One region of the Synechocystis sp. PCC 7509 genome, then DNA from elsewhere that is predicted to be linked to it. Evidence: predicted binding sites of a transcription regulator. Region 1 holds the regulator's gene; each other region holds the start of a gene.

Evidence for each region. The regulator NtcA, encoded in region 1, controls nitrogen genes in cyanobacteria. The targets are predictions, from matches to a motif close to GTANCNNNNGNTAC.
Region 2: a site for NtcA is predicted at 2,070-2,083, ahead of fmdA (formamidase). Genes of this name have one in related genera too.
Region 3: a site for NtcA is predicted at 1,733-1,746, ahead of SYN7509_RS0218120 (MSMEG_0569 family flavin-dependent oxidoreductase). Genes of this name have one in related genera too.

What each region holds. Positions count from the first base shown of each region.
Region 1 is NZ_ALVU02000001.1:1,354,140-1,357,423, reverse strand. Features, by position in the region: gene hisB (imidazoleglycerol-phosphate dehydratase HisB) at 1-294, opposite strand, end outside; gene fabI (enoyl-ACP reductase FabI) at 400-1,176, opposite strand; gene ntcA (global nitrogen regulator NtcA) at 1,522-2,193, shown strand; gene SYN7509_RS0206870 (DUF3084 domain-containing protein) at 2,291-3,284, shown strand, end outside.
Region 2 is NZ_ALVU02000001.1:1,591,119-1,594,402, forward strand. Features, by position in the region: gene urtE (urea ABC transporter ATP-binding subunit UrtE) at 1-226, shown strand, start outside; gene SYN7509_RS0208185 (FmdB family zinc ribbon protein) at 402-674, opposite strand; gene fmdA (formamidase) at 698-1,873, opposite strand; gene aroB (3-dehydroquinate synthase) at 2,325-3,284, opposite strand, start outside.
Region 3 is NZ_ALVU02000001.1:3,612,502-3,615,785, forward strand. Features, by position in the region: gene SYN7509_RS0218115 (LuxR C-terminal-related transcriptional regulator) at 194-1,612, shown strand; gene SYN7509_RS0218120 (MSMEG_0569 family flavin-dependent oxidoreductase) at 1,806-3,047, shown strand; gene SYN7509_RS0218125 (MSMEG_0572/Sll0783 family nitrogen starvation response protein) at 3,212-3,284, shown strand, end outside.

The sequences.
Region 1 (3,284 bases):
TAATGCTTTCCCTAATGCTTGTCCTAAAGTGATACCAACATCTTCATTGGTATGGTGATCGTCTATTTCTAAATCCCCTGTCGCTTGCACGTCTAAATCAATTAATCCGTGCGAGGCGATTTGATTGAGCATATGGTCTAAAAAAGGTACGCCGGTCGCTGTATTGCATTTTCCCGTACCGTCTAAATTAACACTAACTTCTATGTCGGTTTCTTTGGTGGTGCGACGAATAGAAGCCGTGCGGGTAGGGATATTGGCTAGAGAAGATAAAATTTGGGGGTTTCTTGTCTGCATAAAACTAACTTAAAAACTATCTATATATTCAATTCTTGACTGAAGATGCTAGTTTTGCCACAATCTCCTAGGAAGACGTTTCATCAAAACGTCTCTACATTATTCCTACATTCCCATAATTTCGTAGCCCGCATCTACATACAAAATTTGCCCGGTAATGCCACTCGCTAAATCGCTACACAAAAACGCCGCCGCGTTTCCGACTTCTAGCTGCGTTACCGTGCGCCGCAAGGGGGCAATTTTTTCTACGTGATGAATCATATCCAAAATTCCCCCAACGGCGGAAGAAGCTAAAGTTCTAATCGGCCCGGCGGAAATTCCATTAACGCGAATGTTTTGCTCTCCTAATTCGGCGGCTAAGTAACGCACGCTCATTTCTAACCCAGCTTTTGCTACCCCCATGACGTTGTAGTTGGGAATTGCTCTAACTCCTCCCAAATAGGTCAGCGTGACAATACTACCGCCTTCAGTCATTAAAGGTTTCGCCGCACCGCTTAACTGTGTCAAAGAATAGGTACTAATTTCTAAGGCTTGATTAAAACCCGCTCTTGAAGTATTACTAAAGCCGCCCGTTAGGTCTTCTTTGTTGGCAAAAGCTAGACAATGAATGAGGATATCTAATTTGCCCCATTTAGAAGCGACTTCTTCAAACATTTCTTTGATCTGCTCGTCACTTTGGACGTTACACGGTACAAACAAGCTGGGATTAAGGGGTTTTACAAGTTCTGCTACTTTATTTTCCATTTTGCCGCGTTCGTCGGGCAAATAGCTAATCCCAATATTTGCTCCGGCTTTATGGAGTTGTTGGGCAATTCCCCAAGCAATCGAGCGATTGTTAGCAATTCCAGTTACTAAGGCGTTTTTTCCAGTCAAATCGAGCATAAACTATAAGTTTTAATTTAAAAATATTCCATTTAGGAGCATACCCGAATTTGGTCATCAAACAAAAAACGCTATCGCTCTTAACTATTTTTGGCGTTACTGTAAAGTGTGATAATTCTTCCCAACGTTTGCAACTTGTCCTATCTCACTCTCTTTCCTCCCAATTACCAATTACCAATTACCAATTACCCATTAGCCAACCCCCTATTTTTTCAAAGTAATTCTCTCTTAAAAATTATGTAGTCAACAATACAAAAAAACCATTTAAAGTCATATTAAGTAGTGTAGTGATACAAAACTGCGGAGTTTTTTGGATCGCGCGAAGGATGTTTGTTAGGCAAAAAGATGATCGTAATGCAAGATAGACCGTTAGCGGCGGTATTTCGTCAAATAGGAACTGGCTCGTTTCCCCCAGTTGTGGAAATGTTTGAACGGGGTAAAACGATATTTTTTCCAGGCGATCCAGCAGAACGAGTTTATTTTCTGCTCAAGGGCGCAGTAAAACTTTCTAGGGTTTATGAAGCTGGAGAAGAAATTACCGTAGCACTGCTTAGAGAAAATAGCGTGTTTGGCGTACTTTCGCTACTGACAGGACAACGTTCGGATAGATTCTATCATGCGGTGGCTTTTACTCCTGTAGAGCTACTTTCCGCACCCATTGAACAAGTAGAGCAATCGCTAAAAAGCAATCCAGAATTGTCGATGTTGATGCTTAAAGGCTTGTCATCGCGGATTTTGCAAACAGAAATGATGATTGAAACTTTGGCGCACCGCGATATGGGTTCGAGGCTAGTAAGTTTTTTACTAATTTTGTGCCGAGATTTTGGTATTCCCACCTCTGAAGGAATTACTATTGACCTTAAGTTATCTCATCAAGCGATCGCTGAAGCTATTGGTTCTACTCGCGTGACTGTAACTCGGCTCCTTGGAGATTTGCGGACTGACGAAATGATTTCTATTCACAAAAAAAAGATTACTCTCCACAATCCAGTAGCTTTGAGTCAGCAATTTACCTAAAAAAGCTTCTCCCGCTCCCCATAAATTCTAAGAAGCCACCAAAATTTAAGCGGTTGAAGTAGGCTGTATTTGAGTGGGCAAAGGTGGACGGCGGAAAATGACTACCGGAATAATCCTAATTGTAGCAATTTTGATTTTGGGAGGTGTAATCGCGACGGTAGGCGATCGCATTGGCACGCGAGTAGGCAAAGCTCGACTAAGCTTGTTTAAACTGCGTCCACGCAAAACTGCCGTTTTAGTAACTATAGTAACTGGGAGCGCGATCGCTGCTTCAACACTCGGAATTCTATTTGCCGCCGACAAAAGCTTGCGCACGGGAGTATTCCAACTTGAGAGAATTCAAAAAGACCTCAAAACAAAGCGCAAGCAGGTAGAATCTACAACTAAAGAACTAGAAGCTACAAAAATTCAAAAAAGTAATGTAGAAAAGGATTTGCAGCAAGCTAGAACCGAACAAAAAGCCGCAGAGAAAAGGCAAGCCCAAGCCCAAAAACGTTTGCAAGCAACCAATAGATCGTTACAGGCGGTAATTACTAAACAAACTCAAACTCAAGCCCAATTAAGCCGTACTCAAGTTAAACAGGCACAAACTCAAGCCCAACTAAGCCGCAACCAAACCCAGCTAAGTCAAATTACCAGTAGATTTCTGGATGCTAGGGCTTTACTGCAAACAGTCTCTCAGCAAGCAAAGACTTTACAAGCAGAAATTCAAAAACTTCAAAACGAACGCCAACAAATCGGTAAGCAGTTAGCAGAAGTCAGAAGTCAAATTGCTGATCGCGATGAGGCGATTGCTAATCTAGATCAAGAAATAGTCAATCGCGATCGCGATTTGCAACAGCGCGATCGCGTAATTGCCGGTAGAGAAGTTCGCCTCAAACAATTAGAGAGTCAAAGAGAATTTCTCGAACAAGAAGTCGCAAAGCTTGAAGGTTATTATCAAGATTATCAAGTTTTGCGCCAGGGAAATGTAGCCCTAGAAAGCGGTAGCGTTTTGGCTACGGGTGTAGTTCGCATTCAGCAACCAAAAGCCGCGCGTCAAGCTATTGAGCAACTATTGCGCGAAGCCAATCGCGTCGCCATAGAATCAA
Region 2 (3,284 bases), 240 kb from region 1:
CGAGCCTACCGAAGGCATCCAGCCCTCTATTGTCCAAGAAATAGATGAAACCCTAAAACGAATTAATCGTGAAAAAGGGATAACTTTATTGGTGGTAGAACAAAAAATCGATTTTGCCAAACAACTAGCGCAAAAGTTTTTTATTATGGAGAAAGGGGCGATCGCTGCAAAAGGTAACACTAGCGATCTGACAGATTCCTTGGTACGGCGATATTTGACTGTTTAGGCTAGTTTTTTAAGGATGTAGCGTTTCCTAAACCAGTAAGGTGCGTAAAATTTATCATTCGTGTAAGGGCGCAATGCATTGCGCCCTTACAAATGTAACTCGCTCAATTGAGAACCTTTATAAAACTTTTATAAACTTGATTAGGTAGTCAATTGCTACCTAATCAAGTTTTATTTCAGTGACCAATTGCCCAAGGTCGTCCGTGATGATGGTTGTGTTTGTGGGCCAAATGGTTGTGCTGAGTTGTGCGTTGAACTACGCGCGGTTCGGCGCTTTGCTCAACTCGCTTACTTAATTGCGTTGGTGTCTTAAGTATTCCCACCGCAGAGATCAAGCGTTTGGCTACAGCCTGACAAGTTGGGCAAAACATCGGATCGTTTGCTGTTTGCATACTCCGGCTTTGTTCAAACACGCCACAAGCTTCACAGCGAAAATCGTACAAGGGCATTATTTGTCATCTCCTTAATTATTCTAGGTAGGCAGCACATTACGCTCAAAAATTGCCGTTGGGACAGCAATCGTACAGCAAGCGTTGGGAATGTCTACAATGCCGCTAATTCGTCCTTCTACGGGCGCAGAACCTAAAAGCAAATAAACTTGTTCGCCAGTATAACCAAACTTCTTGAAATAGGCGATCGCATTCAAGCAAGCGCGACGATAGGCAACATGAGCATCTAAATAGTACTGTTTGCCAGAAAATTCATCTACAGAGATGCCTTCAAATACCAAAAATTCTGAGTAATGAGGTTGAACCGGGCCGGGCTTAAATATCGGGTTAATTAGCCCATATTTTTCTACACCACCTTTGATGAGTTCTACGTGCAAATCTAAATAGCCAGCCATCTCAATCGCGCCGCAAAAAGTAATTTCGCCGTCACCCTGGGAAAAGTGAATATCCCCCATTGAAAGCTTTGCTCCTTCAACATAAACGGGAAAATAAACCTTTGAGCCTTTAGATAAGTTTTTAATGTCGCAGTTTCCGCCATGTTCGCGGGGGGGAATTGTGCGACAAGCTTCTTGAGCTATGCGGTCAAATTCCGCGCCTTTGAGAGAACCTAATATTGCATCCTTTGGATTTGGGAGTAAAGCTAATGCTGGTACGCGATCGGGATCTGTTGCTACTAATTCCGCTTCGCGCTTATTCCAAGTAGCCAGCAATTCATGAGAAGGAGCGCAGCCAATTAGTCCGGGGTGAGGAATCCCCGCAAACTTTACATCGGGAATGTGACGACTACGCGCGTAAATTCCTTGTAAATCCCAAATTGCTTTTTGAGCAGTCGGGTAATGTTCAGTTAAAAATCCGCCGCCATTTTCTTTAGCAAAAATCCCTGTAAAACCCCACTCATAGTTAGGCAAAGTTCCCACATCTAAAATATCGACAACCAGCAAATCGCCAGGTTCTGCACCATTGACGTGAATGGGCCCACTGAGAACGTGAGGAATAGTTAAATTAACCGTGCGGATATCTTCAGGACTATCATTGTTGTGAATTTGTCCATCCGTCCAATCTTTGCACTCAATCCGAAATACTGTACCAGGATTAACAGAAGCTACCGCCGGAATATCAGGATGCCAGCGATTATGCCCAACAGCATCTTGTTCCGTCATTGGCTTATTTAAGTCAACTTTAAACAGCACTTCTGGCATAACTTTCTCCTCTTTGCCTGCTTGTAACAAGTTAGTTATTTTGAAAGAAAATTAAGCAAGGGCAGCCTAATTTTTCTCAATAATATTATTAATTAGCAGTTAAATAAAGTAAATAAATTAATTATTTAAAACACTATTTTTCAACTGCTAAAAAATTGTATATGTTCAATAAAAGCAAAAATATATCAAGTAGATTGTATTGATTAATACAAAAAATAAAATAAACTTACAATACTTATGTAACTAGGCTTGCAAAAGCGAAAAACTTATATTTTACAGATATGACTCTGGTTTGCAGGGGGTTTGGGGGAGGCAACTCGTCCCCCAATGGGGGGTTTGGGGGGCAGACCCCCCATATCTTGGTTTTTATGCAGGTAAAATTTTAGATTAGAAATAGTAGTTATTCAAGCAGATATTTTGCTTGCTCAACAAAAGACATAAAAGAACAAATTTACTGCATTTCTTGTAAAACTTGATGAATTAAATCTGTATGTACTTGGTCAGTTATTTCTACTGCACCAATTTGAGTAGGTAGCACAAATCGAACTTTACCCGCTTTAACTTTTTTATCAGTTTGTAAAGCATCAATAATCGCATCAATATTTATTCCTGACGGCAATTTAGTTGTCAGTCCAGCTTTTTGAATTAGTTTGATTTGCTTTGCTTGAGAATCTGCATCCCACAGATTAAGTTTGAGTGCGAGTTGTCCCGCCGCTACCATCCCGATCGCTACAGCTTCGCCATGATTAACTACTTGATAGCCTGTCAAGCTTTCTACCGCATGACCGATAGTGTGACCGTAGTTAAGAATAGCTCTTAATCCCGCTTCTTTTTCATCTTTGCTGACAACATCGGCTTTCGCTTGACAAGAACGCGCCAAAATAGTTTGTAGCAGGCTTTGAGAAAGATAACGCATTTCGTCTAGGCGATCGCACTTTTCCATTTGTGCAAACAAGTCCAAGTCCCAAATTATCCCGTATTTAATTACTTCTGCCATCCCTGCTTGAAATTCTCGCACGGGTAAAGTATCCAATACTTGCGGATCGATTAGTACCAATCGCGGTTGATGGAATGCGCCAATTAGATTTTTACCCTGGGGATGATTTACGCCCGTTTTACCCCCAATAGAAGCATCCACCATTGACAACAGTGTTGTGGGTACTTGGATAAAATTAACCCCTCTTAGCCATGTAGCCGCCGCGAAGCCTGTCATATCGCCAATTACGCCCCCACCCAAAGCAACCATAGTTGAGGAGCGTTCTAGACGGTTTTCTAGGGCTTTGTCGTAGATTTGCTGGATAGAGGTTAAATTTTTGTATTGTTCGCCATCTTTGAGAATGCTTGTTGTGACATCAAAACCAGCATTTTTCAGAGCTAATGTTGCTCTTTCCCCATAATGACCAAAAACTAC
Region 3 (3,284 bases), 2.3 Mb from region 1:
AACAAAACTCTGTAGATTTAATAATGGCATTGTAGGTATTTTTTACGCCTTGAGAGTCAATAATTATTACTGCCTCGCCCACTTGACTTTTTCCCTTGCTCACTACTTTCCCTATTCTCCCTTTTCAAGGTTTTAGGCACAAAACCCCAACTCGTAGTTTGAGATACAAAACTCTGAGTCAATTTAAGACTCAATGAGGTTAGATATTTTATTTTCTAGTTTGATGCATGGCTTGCTCGACTCGACGCGAATTTTATTTGACTTGCAACAAGCAAACAAAATTGCTCAAAGCTTGTCTGGCTGCCTAGAACTAGAGGAAATTGCTCATCGAGTTACCGATGGTTTGGTAGAGAAATTTGACCAGTGTTTAGCTCGGCTTTGGCTAGTTGAACCAGACCAAACTAGCTTAAAACTCATTGCTTCGGCGGGAATGTACCGTCATACTAATGGTTTCTTTTCCCGCGTACCGATGGGGGCATTTAAAGTAGGCAAAATTGCTCAGAATCACGTTTCTTTTTTAAGTAACAATTTAGCTGGGGAACCTTGGGTAGGCAATAAAGAATGGGCAAGGTCTAATAATATTCATGGGTTTGCTGGGTATCCTTTGATCATTAACGACAAAGCTATTGGCGTTCTAGCAGTCTTTAGTAATCAAGCGTTAGAGCTAGAGTTTTTGGAAGTATTACAAACTCTTTGTACGATCACTGCGGTTGCTTTAGATACTGCCATGCAATACCAAAAGATTAAACAGTCTTGGCAAGCAAATGATAATACTTCTAACTTAAGTTTATGCGATCGCTTAGTTACTATTCTCAGCACTACTCGATTGACTTTGATAGGAACAGAAAAACCATTAAATCTACCTTTAAGTTATGTTTTTCTGCAAACTGCGGAAATTCTCAAACACCTTGAGTGTAATTCTTGTCGGCTAATTTATGGTGAAGATACGGCAAGTCTTGAAGCTATTTTCCCTATCAAGAGCGCTTTCAGTCCGCAGACGTGGATAGAGTTGTGCTTGAATGAACTATGTTTTATTGCTGCTTACTTAGGCGGCTCGTTGCATCAAGCTAGTATCGACGGACGAGCAATGCAAGTTGTGCTAAAACTTCCCTATAGTGGCGAAGTTTTAAAGCAGCAATTACAAATTAAGTGTCGTTCGCCGATTTTACAATTGGCTTTTACTCACCTATGTGTTTTAGCAGGTTTAACAATTGGCGATTGCGAAAATTTACCTCTGCTAACCGATGATATTACTAAGATACAGACCGCAAAATCGGTAATCTGGATTGAGCAAAAAGATCGAATACCTCAAGGAATTACCGCCAAGGTTAACTTATCTACGACTCCAGAACAATTGCGTTGCTGTGTAGAATCAGTAGTTAGCGGTCAATCTTGGGGCATTGAGGCGGAGGGAATAAAGCAAAACCTAAGCGATCGCGAATTAGAGATTTTGACTTTGTTAACCCAGGGTAAGCGCGATCGTGACATTGCTCAAGATTTAATTATTAGTGAAAGTACCGTCAAGTTTCACATGAATAATGTTTTAACCAAACTCAAGGCAAAAACTCGGTGTCAGGCGATCGCTTGTGCGATCATTAATGGTTTGATTTAACACAAGGTAAACTTTTTCTATGGCACTCTTGGCATTACCTATTGATTTAGCTAGGTCATAGCATCTACAACAAATGCGATTGCACCTTCACCTAGTCTTATTGCTAAACTTAAATCCAAAGTATTGAGAGCTACAAAAGACTTACTCAGCCAGCACTTAATCTGACAGTACATTGCTGGAGCAAAGAGTAGTTATGAAAAATCATTATCCTATAGTTATTGTGGGCGGCGGTCAAGCGGGATTATCTCTAAGTTACTGCTTGAAGGAAAAAGGCTTTGAGCATATTGTCTTTGAAAAAAATACCATTGGCTACTCCTGGCGTTCTAAACGTTGGGATTCTTTTTGCTTGGTGACTCCCAATTGGCAATGTAAGTTACCTGGTTATCACTACTTTGGCGATGAACCAGAAGGGTTTATGCAAAAAGACCAAATTGTTCAATACATTGAAGATTATGCCGCTTCTTTTGCGCCACCAATTAGAGAAGGCGTAGAAGTGTTAAAAGTGCGGAGTTTTCAAGGTGAATTTGCTGTAACTACTACCATTGGCGAATATACAGCAGATAATGTTGCGATCGCATCTGGTAGCTATCATCGCCCCAAAATCCCCCCAGTAGCCCAAAATCTCGATAAATCTATCCTGCAATTACATTCTTCTGAATATAAAAATCCCCAATCTTTACCCGATACTGTATTAGTTGTAGGGACTGGACAATCTGGCTGTCAAATTGCCGAAGATTTGCATCTTGAAGGGAAAAAAGTACATTTGTGTGTTGGTAGCGCTCCTAGATCACCACGCAGATATCGCGGTAAAGATGTCGTGGAATGGTTAGATAAAATGGGTCACTACGATTTACCCGTTGACAAACATCCGCAAAAAGAGCAAGTTCGCGCCAAAACTAACCATTATGTAACCGGACGCGATGGCGGGAGAGAGATTGACTTGCGCCAATTTGCTTTAGAAGGAATGCAATTGTATGGATCTTTGCATGACGTTACAAGTCCTTATCTACACTTTCGAGACAATTTGCAGCAAAATTTAGATGGCGCGGATGCGGTGGCGGAAAATATCAAAAAAAACATTGATAAATTTATTGACTCTAACCAGATTCAAGCACCTGTAGAACCGGACTATCAACCAGTTTGGCAGCCTGAAAAGGCGAAACCTTTACTTGATTACCAACAAGCAAATATTGGCGCGGTTATTTGGTGTACGGGTTATCATTCCGATTTTAGTTGGATAGAAATCCCGGTATTTGACGATAAAGGCTATCCCCAACACGATCGCGGTGTAACGGCTCATAAAGGCTTGTATTTTCTCGGTTTGCCTTGGTTATATACTTGGGGATCGGGTAGATTTTCGGGAATAGCAAGAGATGCGGGTTATTTGAGCGATCGCATTGCAGCTAATCAAAATATTTTGCAGTCTGTTCGTTAAGTACCTATCTAAATCAATAGGTATAGAGAGAAGTTTAGTAACCAAAGCCATCGCAACTAGCTTTATTGTTAGACCTAAAACTTTCGTATTTATAAATACAAAACCCTTATTCCGGTAGCACTTAATCTAGCAAAACGATAAACAGTTTTGCAAAGGAGAACATTATGCCTGAAGTTACAACACCCGCACACCAAACTGGTGACTTTTTTGTCGATTACGAAGAAAAAGTATTTCCCG